4 regions of the Streptomyces sp. NPDC093600 genome follow, and region 2 is predicted to be linked to each of the others. Evidence: riboswitches for the same ligand, from Rfam matches in the RefSeq annotation. Region 2 holds a riboswitch; each other region holds the start of a gene.
What was found. A riboswitch is a leader RNA that binds a small molecule or an ion and turns the genes downstream of it on or off. The one in region 2 is predicted to bind cobalamin.
Positions count from the first base shown of each region.

Region 1: another riboswitch for cobalamin. It lies ahead of cobN (cobaltochelatase subunit CobN); the one in region 2 lies ahead of ACIRB4_RS16310 (FecCD family ABC transporter permease).
Region 3: another riboswitch for cobalamin. It lies ahead of ACIRB4_RS07230 (prenyltransferase/squalene oxidase repeat-containing protein); the one in region 2 lies ahead of ACIRB4_RS16310 (FecCD family ABC transporter permease).
Region 4: another riboswitch for cobalamin. It lies ahead of ACIRB4_RS04655 (ribonucleoside-diphosphate reductase subunit alpha); the one in region 2 lies ahead of ACIRB4_RS16310 (FecCD family ABC transporter permease).

Region 1 is NZ_JBIWIU010000009.1:7,266-9,458, reverse strand. Features, by position in the region: gene cobN (cobaltochelatase subunit CobN) at 1-1,052, opposite strand, end outside; cobalamin riboswitch at 1,091-1,224, opposite strand; gene ACIRB4_RS21775 (cobalamin biosynthesis protein CobG) at 1,294-2,193, shown strand, end outside.
Region 2 is NZ_JBIWIU010000005.1:338,093-340,285, forward strand. Features, by position in the region: gene ACIRB4_RS16305 (MBL fold metallo-hydrolase) at 1-805, shown strand, start outside; cobalamin riboswitch at 914-1,041, shown strand; gene ACIRB4_RS16310 (FecCD family ABC transporter permease) at 1,144-2,193, shown strand, end outside.
Region 3 is NZ_JBIWIU010000002.1:340,872-343,064, forward strand. Features, by position in the region: gene ACIRB4_RS07230 (prenyltransferase/squalene oxidase repeat-containing protein) at 1-1,006, opposite strand, end outside; cobalamin riboswitch at 1,083-1,215, opposite strand; gene ACIRB4_RS07235 (MBL fold metallo-hydrolase) at 1,290-2,193, opposite strand, start outside.
Region 4 is NZ_JBIWIU010000001.1:950,675-952,867, reverse strand. Features, by position in the region: gene ACIRB4_RS04665 (carbon starvation CstA family protein) at 1-165, shown strand, start outside; gene ACIRB4_RS04660 (YbdD/YjiX family protein) at 162-383, shown strand; cobalamin riboswitch at 556-696, shown strand; gene ACIRB4_RS04655 (ribonucleoside-diphosphate reductase subunit alpha) at 829-2,193, shown strand, end outside.

The DNA.
Region 1 (2,193 bases), on a different contig from region 2:
CCGACTGCGTTGCCGATCCGGGAGTGCTTCGTCGGGTACGCGGAGAGGACCAGGGCCAGGCGCTTCTCGGCGTTCGGGATGTGCCGCAGGCGGGCGTGGCGGACGGCGATCCCGGCGACGCGGGCCGCGCGCTCGGCGTCGGCGACATAGGCCGGGAGCCCGTCCTCGTCGATCTCCTTGAAGGAGAACGGCACGGTGATGAGCCGGCCGTCGAACTCGGGGACGGCGACCTGGCTGGCGGCGTCGAGCGGGGAGAGACCCTCGTCGTTCTCCTCCCAGGCCGTACGCGAACCGGTGAGGCAGAGCGCCTGCAGGATCGGTACGTCGAGCGCGGCGAGCGCGCCCGCGTCCCAGGCCTCCTCGTCGCCGCCGGCCTGGGCCTCGGCGGGCTTGGTGCCGCCGGCGGCGAGGACGGTGGTGACGATCGCGTCGACGCCGCGCAGCCGCGCGAGCAGTTCGGGTTCGGGGGCGCGCAGGGAGGCCACGTACAGCGGCAGGGCCTGGGCTCCGGCGTCCTCGACGGCGTCGCAGAGGGTGCCGATGAAGGCGGTGTTCCCGCTCATGTGGTGGGCGCGGTAGTAGAGCACCGCGACGGTCGGGCCGTCGGTCCTCCGGGGGGTGCGCTCCAGCGGGCCCCAGGTGGGGGCGGCGGCCGGGGCCTCGAAGCCGTGGCCGGTGAGCAGCACGGTGTCGGCGAGGAACCGGGCGAGCTGCTCCAGGTTGCCGGGGCCGCCGTGGGCGAGATAGGCGTGCGCCTCGGTGGCGACGCCGATCGGGACCGTGGAGGTCTCCATGAGCTGGGCGTCGGGCGCCTGTTCGCCGGAGAGCACGACCAGCGGCTTCCCGGCGGCGCGCAGCGTCTGCAGCCCGTCCTCCCAGGCCCGCAGGCCGCCGAGGAGGCGTACGACGACGAGGTCCGAGCCGTCCAGGAGACCGGGAAGGTCGTCGGGGGCGAGGCGCGAGGGGTTGGCGAACCGGTACGCCACCGGGCCGCCGGCCGCGCGGGCGCTGAGCAGGTCGGTGTCGGAGTGCGACAGCAACAGAATTCGCATGCGAGCGCAGGCCTTCCTCGGGGTTGTCCGCGCCCCGGGTGGTCGTGTGGACGGCGGGAGTTCCTGACTCACCGGGACGCTGGTGCGACCTGGCTCACAGTGGCGGGACCGCGCCGGATTCTCACCGGGCTTCCTCCCCGGGGCCCTGGGACCCCATGCCGTTCTGCATAGTAGATCCTGCCCCCGCCAGGCCGGGGGGTTGGCCGGATCACACCCGGTGGGCACGCGGATTCACGTGGGTATGCTCGCCGCCATGCCGCCCACCCCACCCACCACGCCCAACCCGGGCGAACCCGTCATACGGGACCGTGGCGACGCCTGCCCCGGGGCGCTCCGGCTGCACCCCGCCGACGACGGCCGCCTGGCCCGACTCCGCCTGCCCGCAGGCTTGCTGACGGCTCGCCAGGTGGAGGTCCTGGCCACCGTGGCGGAGGTCCTTGGCGACGGCCGGGTCAGTGTCACCTCCCGGGGAAACGTGGAGCTGCGGGGCCTCGCGGAGGGCTGCGGCGCGCAGCTGGCGGAGCTGCTGGCACCGGCCGGCCTCCTGCCGTCCCCGACCCATGAACGCGTCCGGAACGTGGTGGCCTCACCGGCCGCGGGACTGGACGGACTCAGCGGCGGTGACGTGCAGTTGTGGGCGCGCCAGCTGGACGCGCTGCTGTGCGCCCGGGAGGGGACGGCGGCCCTTTCCGGCCGTTTCCTCTTCGTCCTGGACGACGGCCGGGGGGACGTGGCCGGTCTCGGCGGAGATGTGACCTTGATCGCAGCAGGGCCGACGGTACGGCTCCGGGTCGGCGACCAGGTCTTCCAGCTGGGCGCCGACGACGCGCCCCGCGCCGCGCTCGCCGCCGCCGAGGCCTTCCTGGCCGCCGCCCGAGCCGCGGGGAACGGCGCCTGGCGGGTCCGTGAGCTGCCCGAGGGGCACCAGCCGGACCTGACCGGGGCGCTCGCCCGGGCCGGGATCGCGGCCGAGCCCGTACCCGCGCCGGAACTCCCGCACGGCGAACCCCCCGCGCCCGGGGTGCTCGGCGAGAGCGCCGTCTCCGTCCTGGCGCCCCTCGGCCGGCTGACGGCCGAACAGCTGCGCGCCCTGGCCGCCACCGCTGGAGAGGTGCGGCTCACCCCCTGGCGGGGCGCCGTC
Region 2 (2,193 bases):
CGCCGAGCTGGGCCCCGTCGACGTGGTCGTGATCTCCCACGACCACTACGACCACCTCGACCTGCCCACGATCAAGGCCCTGGCCTCGACGGACACCCTCTTCGCCGTGCCGCTGGGCGTGGGCGCCCATCTGGAGCGCTGGGGCGTGCCCGCTTCCCGGCTGCGCGAGCTGGACTGGAACGAGACGGCGGAGATCGGCGCCCTGCGGCTCACCGCGACCCCCGCCCGCCACTTCTGCGGCCGCGGCCTGCGCAACCAGCAGCACACCCTGTGGGCGTCCTGGGTCGTCGCCGGGCCCACGCACCGGATCTACCACAGCGGAGACACGGGCTACTTCCCCGGCTTCCAGGAGATCGGCGCCGCTCACGGCCCCTTCGACGCCACCATGATCCAGATCGGCGCGTACTCGGCGTACTGGCCCGAGAACCACACGGACCTCACACCGCTGCCGGGAGCCTGGCCGGACATCCACATGTCGCCCGCTCAGGGGGTCCAAGCCCACCTCGACCTGCAAGGAGGCCGCCCGGGCGGCGTCCTGCTCCCGATCCACTGGGGCACCTTCAACCTGGCACCCCACCCGTGGGCGGAGCCGGGGGAGTGGACGAAGGACGCCGCCGAGGAGGCCGGACAGGCCGTCGCGTTCCCCCGCCCCGGCCAGCCCTTCGAGCCCGCGGGCAAGCTGCCCTCGGCGCCCTGGTGGCGGGCGGTGGCCCACCCCATCGCCACCCCGTGGCGCCCGCCCCGGCAGGTGCGGGTCTCCACCGAGGGCCGCACGGACGATCTCGATCTCGCGGGCGATCGCTGACGGCGGGTCGGAACGGCCTCGGCCGGACCGTGCTCGCCGGCTCGTCGACCATGGGACGAGCGGGGGAGCCCGACGCCTCATGTGCGCCCTCGCGGGGAGCCCCGTCGTACACGCTATGCTGCAAACCGCCCCGCGGGGGAAGCCGGTCGAATTCCGGCGCTGACCCGCAACGGTGGACGGAACCGCGTTACGCGGCTCCGTAAGCCCGATTACCCGCGGTGGTGAAGGCTCCTGTCAATTCGCCGTGGACTGCGAGAGGGTGCTGCGCAGGGCGCCCGGCGTCCCGGGCCGCTCCTTGCTCACGTGGGTGCACGGCTTGAGGCGAAGGCGATCAGCCCGTGGCCACACCCCTGCAAGCCGAACCGGCCGCGCCACCGCACACGGCGCGCAACGGCGTCGGCCCCGCACCCCCCAAGCGCGTATCACCGCCCCTTCTCGTCGCCGTCCTGTGCACCGCGCTCCTGCTCTCCCTCCTCTGCGGAGCCGGGATGGGGGCGTCGGGCCTGTCCTGGGGCGAGGTGCTGCGCTTTCTGTGGGCCGGGCTGACGGGCGGATCCATAGCGCACGACGACGTCGCGGCTTACACGATCGTGTGGGAACTGCGCTTTCCGCGCGCCGTGCTGGCCGCGGTCGTCGGAGCGGGCCTCTCGGCCATCGGCGTCGCCGTGCAGGCCATGGTCCGCAACGCCCTCGCCGACCCGTTCGTCCTGGGCATCTCCTCCGGCGCGGCCGTCGGCGCCAATGCCGTCCTCCTCTTCGGAGCCTTCGGCGCTCTCGGCCTCTGGGCCCTGTCCACGGCCGCCTTCCTCTCCGCGCTCCTCGCCATGGCCCTGGTGTACGCGATCGCCCGCACCGCCGACGGCCTGACCCCGCTGCGGCTCGTCCTGACGGGCACAGCGATGTACTACGGCTTCTCCGCCGTCACCACGTTCATGGTGTTCGCGGCCGAACGCGGCGAGGCGGCCCGCTCCGCGATGATGTGGCTGCTCGGCAGCCTCGGCGGAGCCAGCTGGGCCTCCGTGCCGATCGCCGCGGGAGCCGTGCTCGCCGGCCTCACCCACCTCACGGTGTCGGCGCGCCGCCTGAACGCGCTGGCGATGGGTGACGAGACCGCGGCCGCCCTCGGGGTGGACGCGGGGAGGCTGCGCAAGGAACTGTTCCTGGTCTGCGCCGCCGTCACGGGTGCCGTGGTCGCGGTGAGCGGCGCGATCGGTTTCGTCGGCCTCATGGTCCCGCACGCCGCACGGATGCTGGTCGGCGCGGACCACCGCCGGCTGCTGGCCGTCGCCCCCCTCGCCGGCGCCGTCCTGCTGATCTGGGTGGACATCCTGTCCCGTGTGGTGCTCGCGCCCGTCGAGCTGCCGGTGGGCGTGCTGACCGCCGTCATC
Region 3 (2,193 bases), on a different contig from region 2:
CGTTCTCCTTCGCCCAGGCGGCGGAGTTCTGCTGCAGCCAGGCCAGCGCCCCTGCCGCCTGCTTCGTCGCGCCGCTCGCGGCGAGCGCGACGACGGCGTCGGCCGTGTTGCCGAAGTCGGGCAGCTCGGACGGGTTCGCGGCGCCGGGCATCGGCGGCGTGTTCAGGTGGCCGGTCTTCGCGAGCGCCCGCGCCAGATAGGAGGCGCCGTTGAGGGCGGCCCGCTCGATCGTGGGCTTGGGCAGGTCGGTGCAGGTGGGGGTCTGCGCGGGCTTCACACCGCGCGCGGTGAGGCCCTTGCCGAGTCCGGCGAGCGTGGCGGCCGCGGTGGCGTCGGCGTTCGCGAGCAGTTTGCCGGACTTGTCGGGCTGGTAGGCGAACGCGCCCGCGCCGTCCTTCGTCGTACAGGGGGCGGCGAAGCCGAGCAGCGCGTCGTACGGAGTCCTGCCGTCGGCGGACTTCACCTCGCCCGGCTTCTCGCCGAGGGCGGCGAGGGCGCCGATCACGATGGAGGTCGAGTTGGCGTCGCTGGGGCTGCCGGGGTTGTAGCCCCAGCCGCCGTCCTTGTTCTGGACGCCCTTCAGCCAGCCGGCGCCCGCCCGGGCGGCCTTGGCCAGCCGCTCGGGGTCGGCGCTGTCGCGCTTGACGCCGGAGAGGGCCTGCACGGCGACGGCGGTGGCGTTGGTGTCGAGCATCGTGGCCGGGGTGCAGGGCTTGGCGGGATCCGGGCGGTACGAGGGGAAGGCGCCGCTGTCGCACTGCTGCCCCAGCAGCCAGGTGACGGACTTCTCGGCGGGCTGGACGCCGTTGGTCCGCTGGGCGATGAAGGCGAGCGACTGGCGCCAGACGCCGTCGTACGTCGGGTCCTTCGTGCCATAGAGCCCGGAGGGGATCACGGGCGCGGGGGTGGGCGACGGGGAGGGCGCGGCGGATGCGACGGAAGCCGTTCCGGTGCAGAGCAGCGCGGCGGCTGCGAACGCGGCGGCGCCGCGGCGGACGGTGGTCATGCGTGCTGTGCCTCTCCTGCGGGCCGGGCACAGGCACGCTCGGGGCACCAGGCTCGGCTCCGTATTCCTCGACGGTGCCGGCGGTCACGTCCCGGGCGGGGCATTCCGACTCACCACGCGGAGGTGGCTCACGGTTGCGGGTCAGTGCCGGATTCGCACCGGCTTCCCCCCGTACGGGCATGATGACGACTCGCACACTCTACCGGGCCGTACCCCGGACGGCCGGTGGGTGCGAGGCGCCTCACACCGCGCCTCGGCGAGGGGGCGCGGCCCCCGGGCACGGTCAGCGGACCGCCGCGTACGCCACCGGGTCCGTGCCCGGTACGGCCTCCGCGCGGCCCAGCTTGACCAGCCGGCGCACATGCGCCTCGGCCTCGCTGACCGCGATGTTCCGCGAACCGTACGGGATCCGCTCCCACGGGCGGTTCCACTCCATCCGCTCGGCGAGCTGCCACGGGGTCAGGGGAGTGGCCAGCAGGCTGAGGAGGCCCGTCAGCCGTTCCTCGTGGTGGTCGAGGAGTTCGCGGACCCGGCCGGCCGCGTCGGTGAAGGCGTACTGGTGGGCGGGGAGCACCTCGGCGGCGCCGAGGCGGCCGATCCGTTCCAGCGAGTCCAGGTAGTCGCCGAGGGGGTCGGTGACGGTGTGGTCGTCCGGGTCCTCGTAGAGGCCGATGTGCGGGGAGATCTCGGGCAGCAGATGGTCGCCGGAGAACAGCCTCCCGTGCCCCGGCAGGTGCGTGGGGTGGTGCTCCTCCAGGTGCAGGCAGACATGGCCCGGTGTGTGACCGGGCGTCCACACCGCCCGCAGCCGCCGGCCCGCGAGGTCCAGCAGCTCCCCGGGCAGGATCTCGCGGTCGGGCAGGGCCGGGCGCAGCCCCGGCAGGGCCCGCGACCGGCCGCTGGCGCGGGCGGCCAGGAGCGGGGCGGTGTGCTCCTCGGGGGCGCCGGCGGCGGCCAGTTTGCGGGCGAGGTAGTCGAGCCACGCCTCCGGCTCCGACTCCCGTGTGCGGCGTACGACGGCGGTGTCGGCGGCGTGCATCGCGACCCACGCGCCGGACTCCTCCCGGACCCGGCCGGAGAGGCCGTGGTGGTCGGGGTGGTGGTGGGTGATGACGACGCCGTGGACGTCCCGTACGGAGATGCCCAGGGCGGCGAGCCCGCCGGTGAGTTCGGTCCAGGAGTCCGGG
Region 4 (2,193 bases), on a different contig from region 2:
CCGCACACCGAGTCGAAACTCGTCGCGCCCGCCGGCATGTTCCCCACGAAGGAGGAGAAGGCGGAGCTGGTGGCCGCCGGACTCGGCGCCGGAGGCGGCATGCGTAAGGAGAGCGCACCGGGCGAGCCGCGGGGTGACGTGCCGACCGGGACCGGCTCGGCATGAGCACGAGCACGGCGAACACGGTCCGCCATCTGCGGCGCGCGGTGCACGCGATCCGCTGGTACGTGCGGGAGCTGTCCGGCGAGGCCGTCTACGACCGGTACGTCGCCCACGCCAGAAGCTGCGACCCGGACGCCGAGGTGATGACCCGGCGGGAGTTCGAGCGCAGCCGCACCGACGCGCGGGAAGCCGATCCGCGCGAGGGGTTCCGCTGCTGCTGAGCCCTCACCGGCCGTCCGACGGGCCGCCGCCTTCCCCCCTCCCGGGGAGGCGGCGGCCCGCTATGTGAGGCCCCCGGCGAACTCACCGCGCGCGTCTCCCCGACGACGGACACCTCGGCTTCGGCGAGGAGCTCCGACACCCAACGCCACTACATGTGGGGGGTGCTTCGAGAAGCGCCCCCCACATGTATGCTCGTGCTCGCTGTCGCCGCAGGGGAATCCGGTGGAAATCCGGAACTGTCCCGCAACGGTGTGTTGGCGTGCTTTTGCGCTCCTTCGAGTCCGAACACCTGCCGACAGTGCGCCCGGTCCGTCCGTTCCGGGTGCCAGAGTCGTCCGGGCCTCGCGGAGTGGGCCGGTGGACACGGAGCGCGCCCGCGTACGGGTGCGCCTGCCGTCCGCCTCCCCGTCGCCGCCCCCCGGGCCGAGCGAGGGAGAGCCCCACGTGACCATCGCGCCAGCCGATCCGGCCGCGGCGATCGAGAGCGACGGACCCGGGACGCTGCTGCTCCGGACCCTGACCGACCTCACCGCCGACCTCCCCGACACCGACCCGGGCAAGGTCGCCGCCGCGGCGCTGCGCGGCCGCAACGCCGCCTCGGACGAGGCGGAGCTGCGGGAGCTGGCCACCGAGGCGGCCGCCGGTCTGATCGCCGAGGACCCGGCGTACTCCCGGCTCGCGGCCCGGCTGCTGACCCGGACCATCGCGGAGGAGGCCGCCGGGCAGGGCGCGGTGGCGTTCTCGGCGTCGGTGGCGGTGGGGCACCGGGAGGGTCTGATCGCGGACCGTACGGCCGCGTTCGTGGCCGCCCACGCGGACCGGATGGACGCGCTGATCGACCCGGCCGCCGACGACCGGTTCGGCTACTTCGGGCTGCGGACGCTGTACTCGCGCTATCTGCTCCGGCACCCGATCACCCGCAAGGTGATCGAGACGCCCCAGCACTTCATGCTGCGGGTCGCGGCCGGGCTGGCCGAGGACGATTCCGTACGGGCGCTGGACGAGGTCGCGGCGCTGTACGGGCTGATGAGCCGGCTCGACTACCTCCCCTCCTCCCCCACGCTGTTCAACTCCGGCACCCGCCACCCGCAGATGTCGTCGTGCTATCTGCTCGACTCGCCGCTGGACGAGCTGGACTCCATCTACGACCGCTACCACCAGGTCGCCCGGCTCTCCAAGCACGCCGGCGGCATCGGTCTTTCGTACTCCCGCATCCGCGCCCGCGGTTCGCTGATCCGCGGCACCAACGGGCACTCCAACGGCATCGTGCCGTTCCTGAAGACCCTGGACGCCTCCGTCGCCGCCGTGAACCAGGGCGGGCGCCGCAAGGGCGCGGCCGCCGTCTACCTGGAGACCTGGCACGCGGACATCGAGGAGTTCCTGGAGCTGCGCGACAACACCGGTGAGGACCAGCGGCGTACGCACAACCTCAACCTGGCGCACTGGATCCCCGACGAGTTCATGCGCCGGGTGAACGCCGACGCCGAGTGGTCGCTGTTCTCCCCCGCCGACGTGCCCGAGCTGGTCGACCTGTGGGGCGACGAGTTCGACGCCGCCTACCGCGCCGCCGAGTCCAGGGGCCTGGCCCGCAAGACCATGCCGGCCCGCGACCTGTACGGCCGGATGATGCGCACGCTGGCCCAGACCGGCAACGGCTGGATGACCTTCAAGGACGCCTCGAACCGGACCGCCAACCAGACGGCGGAGCCGGGCCACACGGTCCACTCCTCCAACCTCTGCACGGAGATCCTGGAGGTGACGGACGACGGCGAGACGGCCGTCTGCAACCTCGGTTCGGTCAACCTGGGC